Regions from separate parts of the Glutamicibacter sp. ZJUTW genome, predicted to be linked through region 1. Evidence: riboswitches for the same ligand, from Rfam matches in the RefSeq annotation. Region 1 holds a riboswitch; each other region holds the start of a gene.

Evidence for each region. Region 1 has a riboswitch for S-adenosylmethionine ahead of F0M17_RS03595 (O-acetylhomoserine aminocarboxypropyltransferase/cysteine synthase family protein). Riboswitches for the same ligand answer to the same signal wherever they lie in the genome.
Region 2: it holds a riboswitch for S-adenosylmethionine, as region 1 does, so the genes downstream of both, F0M17_RS04525 (bifunctional o-acetylhomoserine/o-acetylserine sulfhydrylase) here and F0M17_RS03595 (O-acetylhomoserine aminocarboxypropyltransferase/cysteine synthase family protein) in region 1, are expected to answer to the same signal.
Region 3: it holds a riboswitch for S-adenosylmethionine, as region 1 does, so the genes downstream of both, F0M17_RS01230 (O-acetylhomoserine aminocarboxypropyltransferase/cysteine synthase family protein) here and F0M17_RS03595 (O-acetylhomoserine aminocarboxypropyltransferase/cysteine synthase family protein) in region 1, are expected to answer to the same signal.

What each region holds. Positions count from the first base shown of each region.
Region 1 covers NZ_CP043624.1:749,590-751,845, reverse strand. Annotated here, with positions in the region: gene F0M17_RS03595 (O-acetylhomoserine aminocarboxypropyltransferase/cysteine synthase family protein) at 1-1,002, opposite strand, end outside; SAM riboswitch class I at 1,090-1,180, opposite strand; gene F0M17_RS03590 (LysR family transcriptional regulator) at 1,413-2,256, opposite strand, start outside.
Region 2 covers NZ_CP043624.1:960,124-962,379, forward strand. Annotated here, with positions in the region: gene F0M17_RS04515 (CPBP family intramembrane glutamic endopeptidase) at 1-225, shown strand, start outside; gene F0M17_RS04520 (VOC family protein) at 323-967, opposite strand; SAM riboswitch class IV at 1,140-1,259, shown strand; gene F0M17_RS04525 (bifunctional o-acetylhomoserine/o-acetylserine sulfhydrylase) at 1,352-2,256, shown strand, end outside.
Region 3 covers NZ_CP043624.1:249,363-251,618, reverse strand. Annotated here, with positions in the region: gene F0M17_RS01235 (histidine phosphatase family protein) at 1-538, opposite strand, end outside; SAM riboswitch class I at 649-760, shown strand; gene F0M17_RS01230 (O-acetylhomoserine aminocarboxypropyltransferase/cysteine synthase family protein) at 859-2,232, shown strand; gene F0M17_RS01225 (CoA-binding protein) at 2,232-2,256, shown strand, end outside.

The DNA.
Region 1 (2,256 bases):
GCCCTTCGGCGCCAGCGTCCGGGCCAGCTCGTGGCTGGGGTGCTCGGGCAGTTCGGGGTGGTGGATGGCGGCAATGCCGGGATACTCGGCCAGCGCGTCGATCAGCCTGGTGACGCTGCGCTGCACGTGGGCCGCGCGCACCGGCAGGGTCTCGATGCCTGCAAGGATGCCCTGGGCGCTGGCCGGTGCGAGGGTCGGGCCCAGATCGTGCAGGAACTTGGAACGAACCAGCATCGCGTAGGCCGCCGGCCCGTGGCGTTCGAGCAGCGAAGTGCCATTCAGCCGCTCGCGCGGGGCGGCGATTTGCGGCCAGCGAGAGGAATCGGAGAAGTCGAAGGTTCCCGAGTCCACAACTACCCCGCCAAGCACCGAGCCGTGCCCGGCCAGCCCCTTGGTGGCCGAGTGCACCACGATGTCCGCGCCGAGTTCCAGCGGGCGCACATTCAGCGGGGTGGCCAGGGTGTTGTCCACCACCACCGGGATGTTGCGCTCGTGCGCGATGGCCGCAATGGCCGGGATATCGGCCACGGTACACAGCGGGTTGGAGACGGACTCCAGGAAGAACGCGCGGGTGTCTTCCTCGATGGCCGCAGCCCAAGCCAAAGGATCGGCCTGGTCGACAAAGCTGACGCGGATCCCGAAGTCCGCGAAGGTGTCGGTGAACAGGTCCACGGTGCCGCCGTAGAGCGAAGAGGAAGCCACGATGTGCTTGGGTCCCTGGGTCAGCGCCAGCAAGGACAACGCCACCGCGGACTGGCCGGTGGCGGTGGCTACCGCCTGGGCCCCGCCTTCCAGCGCGGCCACGCGCTGCTCGAGGATCGAGACGGTGGGATTGCCGGTGCGCGAGTAGGTGAAGCCGGCCTGGCGCAGCGCGAACTTCTCGATCGCTTCGGCATGCGACTGGAATTGGTAGGCTGCGGAATTGTGCAGTGGCGGCAGCATCGGGCGGAAGTCTCCGCTCGGGCGGTATCCTGCGTGGACCGCGTCGGTTCCTTGGCTCATAGCTCCTCCTCGATTCTCTGCGAGGGAGTGCACCGATTAGGCATCGTGCAAAGGCACGAAGCACAGCGCGAAAGCGCGTTCGGAACTGCTCCATCGTTCCTGGCATTAGCACCTTTCGGTTTCCCGATGGTTGCTGCGACGTCAACGAGCCAGATCTCTTAGTCGCTCTTGATGGTTTGTTGTTCTTCCATGGTTGGCCATGGGCTGCGAGGGGTGCAAGCGCTATCGGGCGGCCGGCTTCATACAAGGCCGCCAAGCTTCATATGTCGTGCACTTGTCATGATGACGCGGTGGCTAGCGCCACTTTATGACGCACCGAAATGAGAAAAACCCCGAGACTTTCACGGTTTTTCCGGAAGTTTATGACGATGGAGCAGCACTCGATGACCGAGAGTTACGCTGTTGGCGGCTCAGCCGAGCACTTCCACCCCGAAGCTGGCCACCACTGCGCGGACTTCTTGCAGGTAGCGCTGAGCCTGGTCGGTGAGCGGGATCGCGGCGTGATCGATCCAGCCGATCTCGATGCGCTCGTCGATGTCCAGCGGGATGGCAACGATGGATGGATCCAGCTCGTCGCTGATGATGCCGGTGGAGATCGTGTACCCGCCCAGGCCGATCATCAGGTTGAAGATGGTCGCACGGTCCGAGACCTGGATTTCCCGCTGACTGGAGCGCGTGGAGAGCACTTCCTCGGCGAAGTAGAACGAGTTGTTCGCGCCCTGGTCGAAGGTCAGCCGGGGCAGGTCTTCGAGGTCTTCGAGGGTGACCTGGTCATGGGTGGCCAGCGGGTTGCTGCGCGATACGAAGATATGCGGGTCGGCGAGGAACAGCGGGTGGAACACCAGGCGGGATTCGCGCAGCAGCTTGTCGATGACTTTCCGGTTGAAGTCGTTGCGGTAGAGGATCCCGATATCGCTGCGCAGGGTTCGCACGTCCTCGATGATTTCCTCGGTGCGCGTCTCGCGGAGCGAAAACTGGTACTCCTCGGCCCCGCTGGCCTGGACCATCCGGACAAAGGCATCCACCGCAAAGGAGTAGTGCTGGGTTGAGACACCCAGCAGTCGTCTTGCCGCCGGCCGGCCGAGGTAGCGGTGCTCCAGCAGTTCCACTTGCTCTAGGACCTGGCGGGCGTAGCCGAGGAATTCGGCGCCGTCGCTGGTCAGGGCAATGCCCCTGGCCGAGCGCATCAGCAAGGTGCGCCCCACCCGGGATTCGAGCTCCTTCATCGCCGCGGACATGCTGGGCTGGGCGACG
Region 2 (2,256 bases), 210 kb from region 1:
GGACTGTGGAGCACCATTATCGGTTCTGCAGTGCTCCGCGGCAGCTACCACCTCTACCAGGGCGTGGGGCCGATGATCGGCAATATGCTCATGGGCATCGTCTTCGGCTGGGTGTACCAGAAGTACGGCCGGGTGATGCCGCTGGTCATCGCGCACTTCCTGCTCGATGCTATCGGCTTCGTCGGCTACGCGCTGATTGGGCCTGCCATCGGAATCGGCCAGTAGTGCCCGAAGGCCTGCGCCAGCGACTGAAACGCCATTAACGAAAAAGGTAGGTGGGGACGCCATTGTCCCCGCCTACCTGCGTTCGTTTCCGAGTTTCCTACAGCACCACGGTGCCGGACTCGGTTTCAAAGGTTACCGACATGATGCCCGGAGTGCCATTCGGCGCTTCATATTGCATGGTGACGGCGCCCAAATTGACGTTCTGCGGCTGGCCCAGCCAATCCAGCACCCGATCGCGTGAGCCGGCGATGGAGATCTGGCTGATCTCGCCGACAGGCTCCAGCGCCTTGGACGGATGCAACGGCTCGGAGCCTTCATCCCAGGAAATCAGGTACGGGACCTGCGGATCAGCGATCAGGCCCTTGATGCCGATTTGCTGCCAGGTAAGTTCGCGGCCATCCGGGAACTTGCGGTTCCCCGGCACGGACTTGCGGCCCAAGCGGTCTTCGGCACTGGATAGATCCTCCACGGAGACGCACCATCCCATCCATCCGCCGCCGAGCTCCGAGCGGGCGCGCACGGCCTGGCCGAAGGGAGCCTTGTCGCTGGCCGGGTGGTTCAGGACTTCAACCACTTCCAGGTACTGGCCATGCTTGAGCGGGAAGATGACATTGCGTGTTCCGAATCGTGGATGCACGCCGCCCTTGACGAATTCCAGTCCCAGGGACTCGGAGATTCTTTCAGCGGTTGGCAGCAGCCCGTCCGGGCCGCATGCATAACTTACGTGATCTAGCCTCATCATGTGCCCATCATGGCAACATGTGATGCGAGTCTCTACTTAGGCTCCCCTAAGTGCGCTGATGTTATCGAATACTCTGCGGAAAATCTGCGGAATTCGCGAAATATGACCGATTGAGTCCAATCCTGGTCCACTGCGTTGCAAAGATCTTCGGTTTTCGGGCAAACTGATAGCAGGTCATGAGTTCCAGTAACAAGCCCCGGCTTACTGGGCGGCAACCCTCCAACCGCGGTGGGGTGCCCCGGGTGAAGACCTGGCCCTTGAATGCACAAGGCATCAAGGACAAGCGCGGGTTACCCCCTGGAAGTCGTTTCGATACGGTGCTTCCTGTCGGTGTCTTTTCAGCGGCGTACCCCCATAGTCATGAAACGCTATTTGGAGGAAACCATGAGCAACAACTGGTCATTTGAAACCCGTCAGATCCATTCCGGCCAGACCCCGGATCCGACGACCGGAGCGCGAGCTCTCCCGATTTTCCAAACCACTTCCTTTGTCTTCCCGAGCGCCGAGAGTGCCGCTGCCCGTTTCGCGTTGCAGGAACTGGAACCGATCTACACCCGTATCGGCAACCCGACCACCGACGCCGTGGAAACCCGCATCGCTGATCTGGAAGGCGGCGTTGGCGCGCTGCTGCTGTCCTCGGGACAGGCCGCCACCACCTTCGCCATCCTGAACCTGGCCGAAGCCGGCGACCATCTGGTAGCCAGCCCGAGCCTGTACGGCGGAACCCAGAACCTGCTCAAGCACACGCTCAAGCGCTTGGGCATCGAAGTCAGCTTCGTCTCCGACCCGGACAACCTGGACGAATGGCGTGCCGCGGTGCGCCCGAACACCAAGGCCTTCTTCGGCGAAAGCATCTCCAATCCTCGGCAGGACGTGCTGGATATCGAGGGCATCTCGGAGATCGCCCACGAAGCCGGCGTGCCGCTGCTGGTGGACAACACCCTGGCCACGCCATACCTGATCCGCCCCATCGAGTGGGGCGCCGATATCGTGATCCATTCGGCCACCAAGTTCCTTGGCGGCCACGGCAATGCCATCGCCGGGGTCATCGTGGACTCGGGCAACTTCGACTTCGCCAAGGACGCCGAACGCTTCCCGGGATTCAACACCCCGGACGAGTCCTACAACGGCCTGGTCTTCGCCCGCGACCTGGGCGTCAACGGCATCCTCGGCGCGAATCTGGCCTACATCCTCAAGGCACGCGTGCAGCTGCTGCGCGATCTGGGTTCATCAGTGGCGCCGTTCAATGCGTTCTTGATCGCCCAAGGCCTGGAAACCCTGTCGCTGCG
Region 3 (2,256 bases), 500 kb from region 1:
CACCGGCGAGCTGCTCAAGCCGGGCCAAATCCACGTCGATAGTTTCGCCATTCTCCACGCCTTGGGCTTGTCTGGTTCCTGCCAAGGCGTCGCGAATGGTGCGCATGGTGGCCCCATGGCTCACAATCATGATCTTGCGTCCGGCATGCTTGCTGGCTAGGCCCAGCAGCGCTGGCACCGCGCGGATCAAGATGTGCGCACGCGGCTCAATCTGGTCTGCGGCGGCAGCCGATTCCTCGTCGCTGACCTCCGCCATGATCCGGCCCTCCAGCGGGCCGAAACCGCGTTCAATGAGTTCCGGAACTGCGTTGCCCGTTTCTGCCCCGATCTGCTGGGCAATCAGCACGGCAGTTTCCCGGGCACGCGCCAAAGGGGATGCCAGAATGAGCGAAAAGTCTTGGCCGATGAGCTTGCGCCCGACTTCGCGAGCTTGCTCGCGTCCGGTTTCGTTCAGCGGGATGTCGGTTTGCCCCTGCAGTCGGCCTGCAAGGTTCCAATCGGTCTGCCCGTGTCGAACCAGTGCCAGCGAAGTATCCATGACTCCAGCCTACCGGTGCCATAGATGTCGAAGAATCTCCGATCACAGGCCCGATACGCAACGTTACGACTCATAGTTGGGTCACGAACGGTCATGTTGCGAAGATTATTACACCATCCCGAGCGGCTGAGAGATCTGGTTCGATGACGCCGCAGCAACCTGCCACATCCGGTGGTTACGGTGCTACCGCCAGAAACGATGCAGCCGCTTACCCGTTGGAGAACGGCAGGAAGCGACATTGATTCCGGGATTCCTGCCTCGATCGCGGCCCGCCCTGCGGTGCACGCGAAACCCCAATCGACAAGGAGTCGTAAGCCACCATGGCAGATCACAAGTTTGGATTCCGCACCCGCGCCCTGCATGCCGGAGGCACCCCCGATGCCGAGCATGGCTCACGCGCAGTGCCCATCTACCAGACCACGTCGTTCGTGTTCAAGGACGCTGACGATGCGGCCAACCTCTTTGCCCTGCAGAAGTACGGCAACATCTACTCACGCATCGGCAACCCGACCGTGGCGGCCTTCGAAGAGCGCATGGCTTCGCTGGAAGGCGGCATCGGCGCGGTAGCCACCGGCTCGGGCATGGCCGCGGAATTCGTCACCTTCGCGGCGCTGACCCAAGCCGGCGACCACATTGTCGCCTCCTCGAAGCTCTACGGCGGCACCATCACCCAGCTGGATGTCTCGCTGCGCCGCTTCGGCGTGGACACCACCTTTATCGACTCCAACGATCCCGCGGACTTCGAAGCCGCAATCCAGGAGAACACCAAGGCCGTCTACACCGAGGTGGTGGCCAACCCGTCCGGCGACATCGCCGATCTGAAGGGCCTGGCCGAGGTGGCGCACCGCCACAACATCCCGCTGGTAGTGGACTCGACGCTCACTCCCCCATACATCCTTCGCCCCATCGAGCACGGCGCGGACATCGTGATCCACTCGGCCACCAAGTTCATCGGCGGGCACGGCACCACCCTGGGCGGCGTGGTCATCGAGTCGGGCAAGTTCAACTGGGGCAACGGCAAGTTCCCCACCATGACCGAGCCGGTAGCCAGCTACGGCAACGTCTCCTGGTGGGACAACTTCGGCGAATACGGCTTCTTGACCAAGCTGCGCAGCGAGCAGCTGCGCGACTTTGGTCCGTCGCTGCCGGCCCAGTCGGCATTCCAGCTGCTGCAGGGCCTGGAGACCCTGCCGCAGCGCATGGACAACCACCTGTCCAACGCCAAGCAGGTCGCCGCCTGGCTGGAATCCGATGAGCGCGTCACCTACGTGAACTACGCAGGCCTGGATTCCCACCCGCAGCACGAGCAGGCCAAGAAGCTGCTGCCCCTGGGCGTCGGCTCGGTCTTCAGCTTCGGCGTGAAGGGCGGACGCGAAGCCGGTGCCAAGTTCATCGAGGCGCTGCAACTGGCCAGCCACCTGGCCAACATCGGCGATGCCCGCACCCTGGTGCTGCACCCCGCCTCCACCACGCACCAGCAGCTGAGCGCCGAGCAGCTGGTCTCCGCTGGCGTGCCGGAAGACTTGATCCGCTTGTCCGTGGGCCTTGAAGACGTCGAGGACATCCTCTGGGATCTGGACCAGGCACTGGCCGCTTCGCAGGAGGCTGCCGCCGGTTCCGCCGCGCAGTTCGAAGCGCCAACTTATGACGGTTCCGCCTGCGCATTGCCAACCGCTTCGAAGGGAGCAAACTAATGACTGCCGTTGAAACCACCTGGG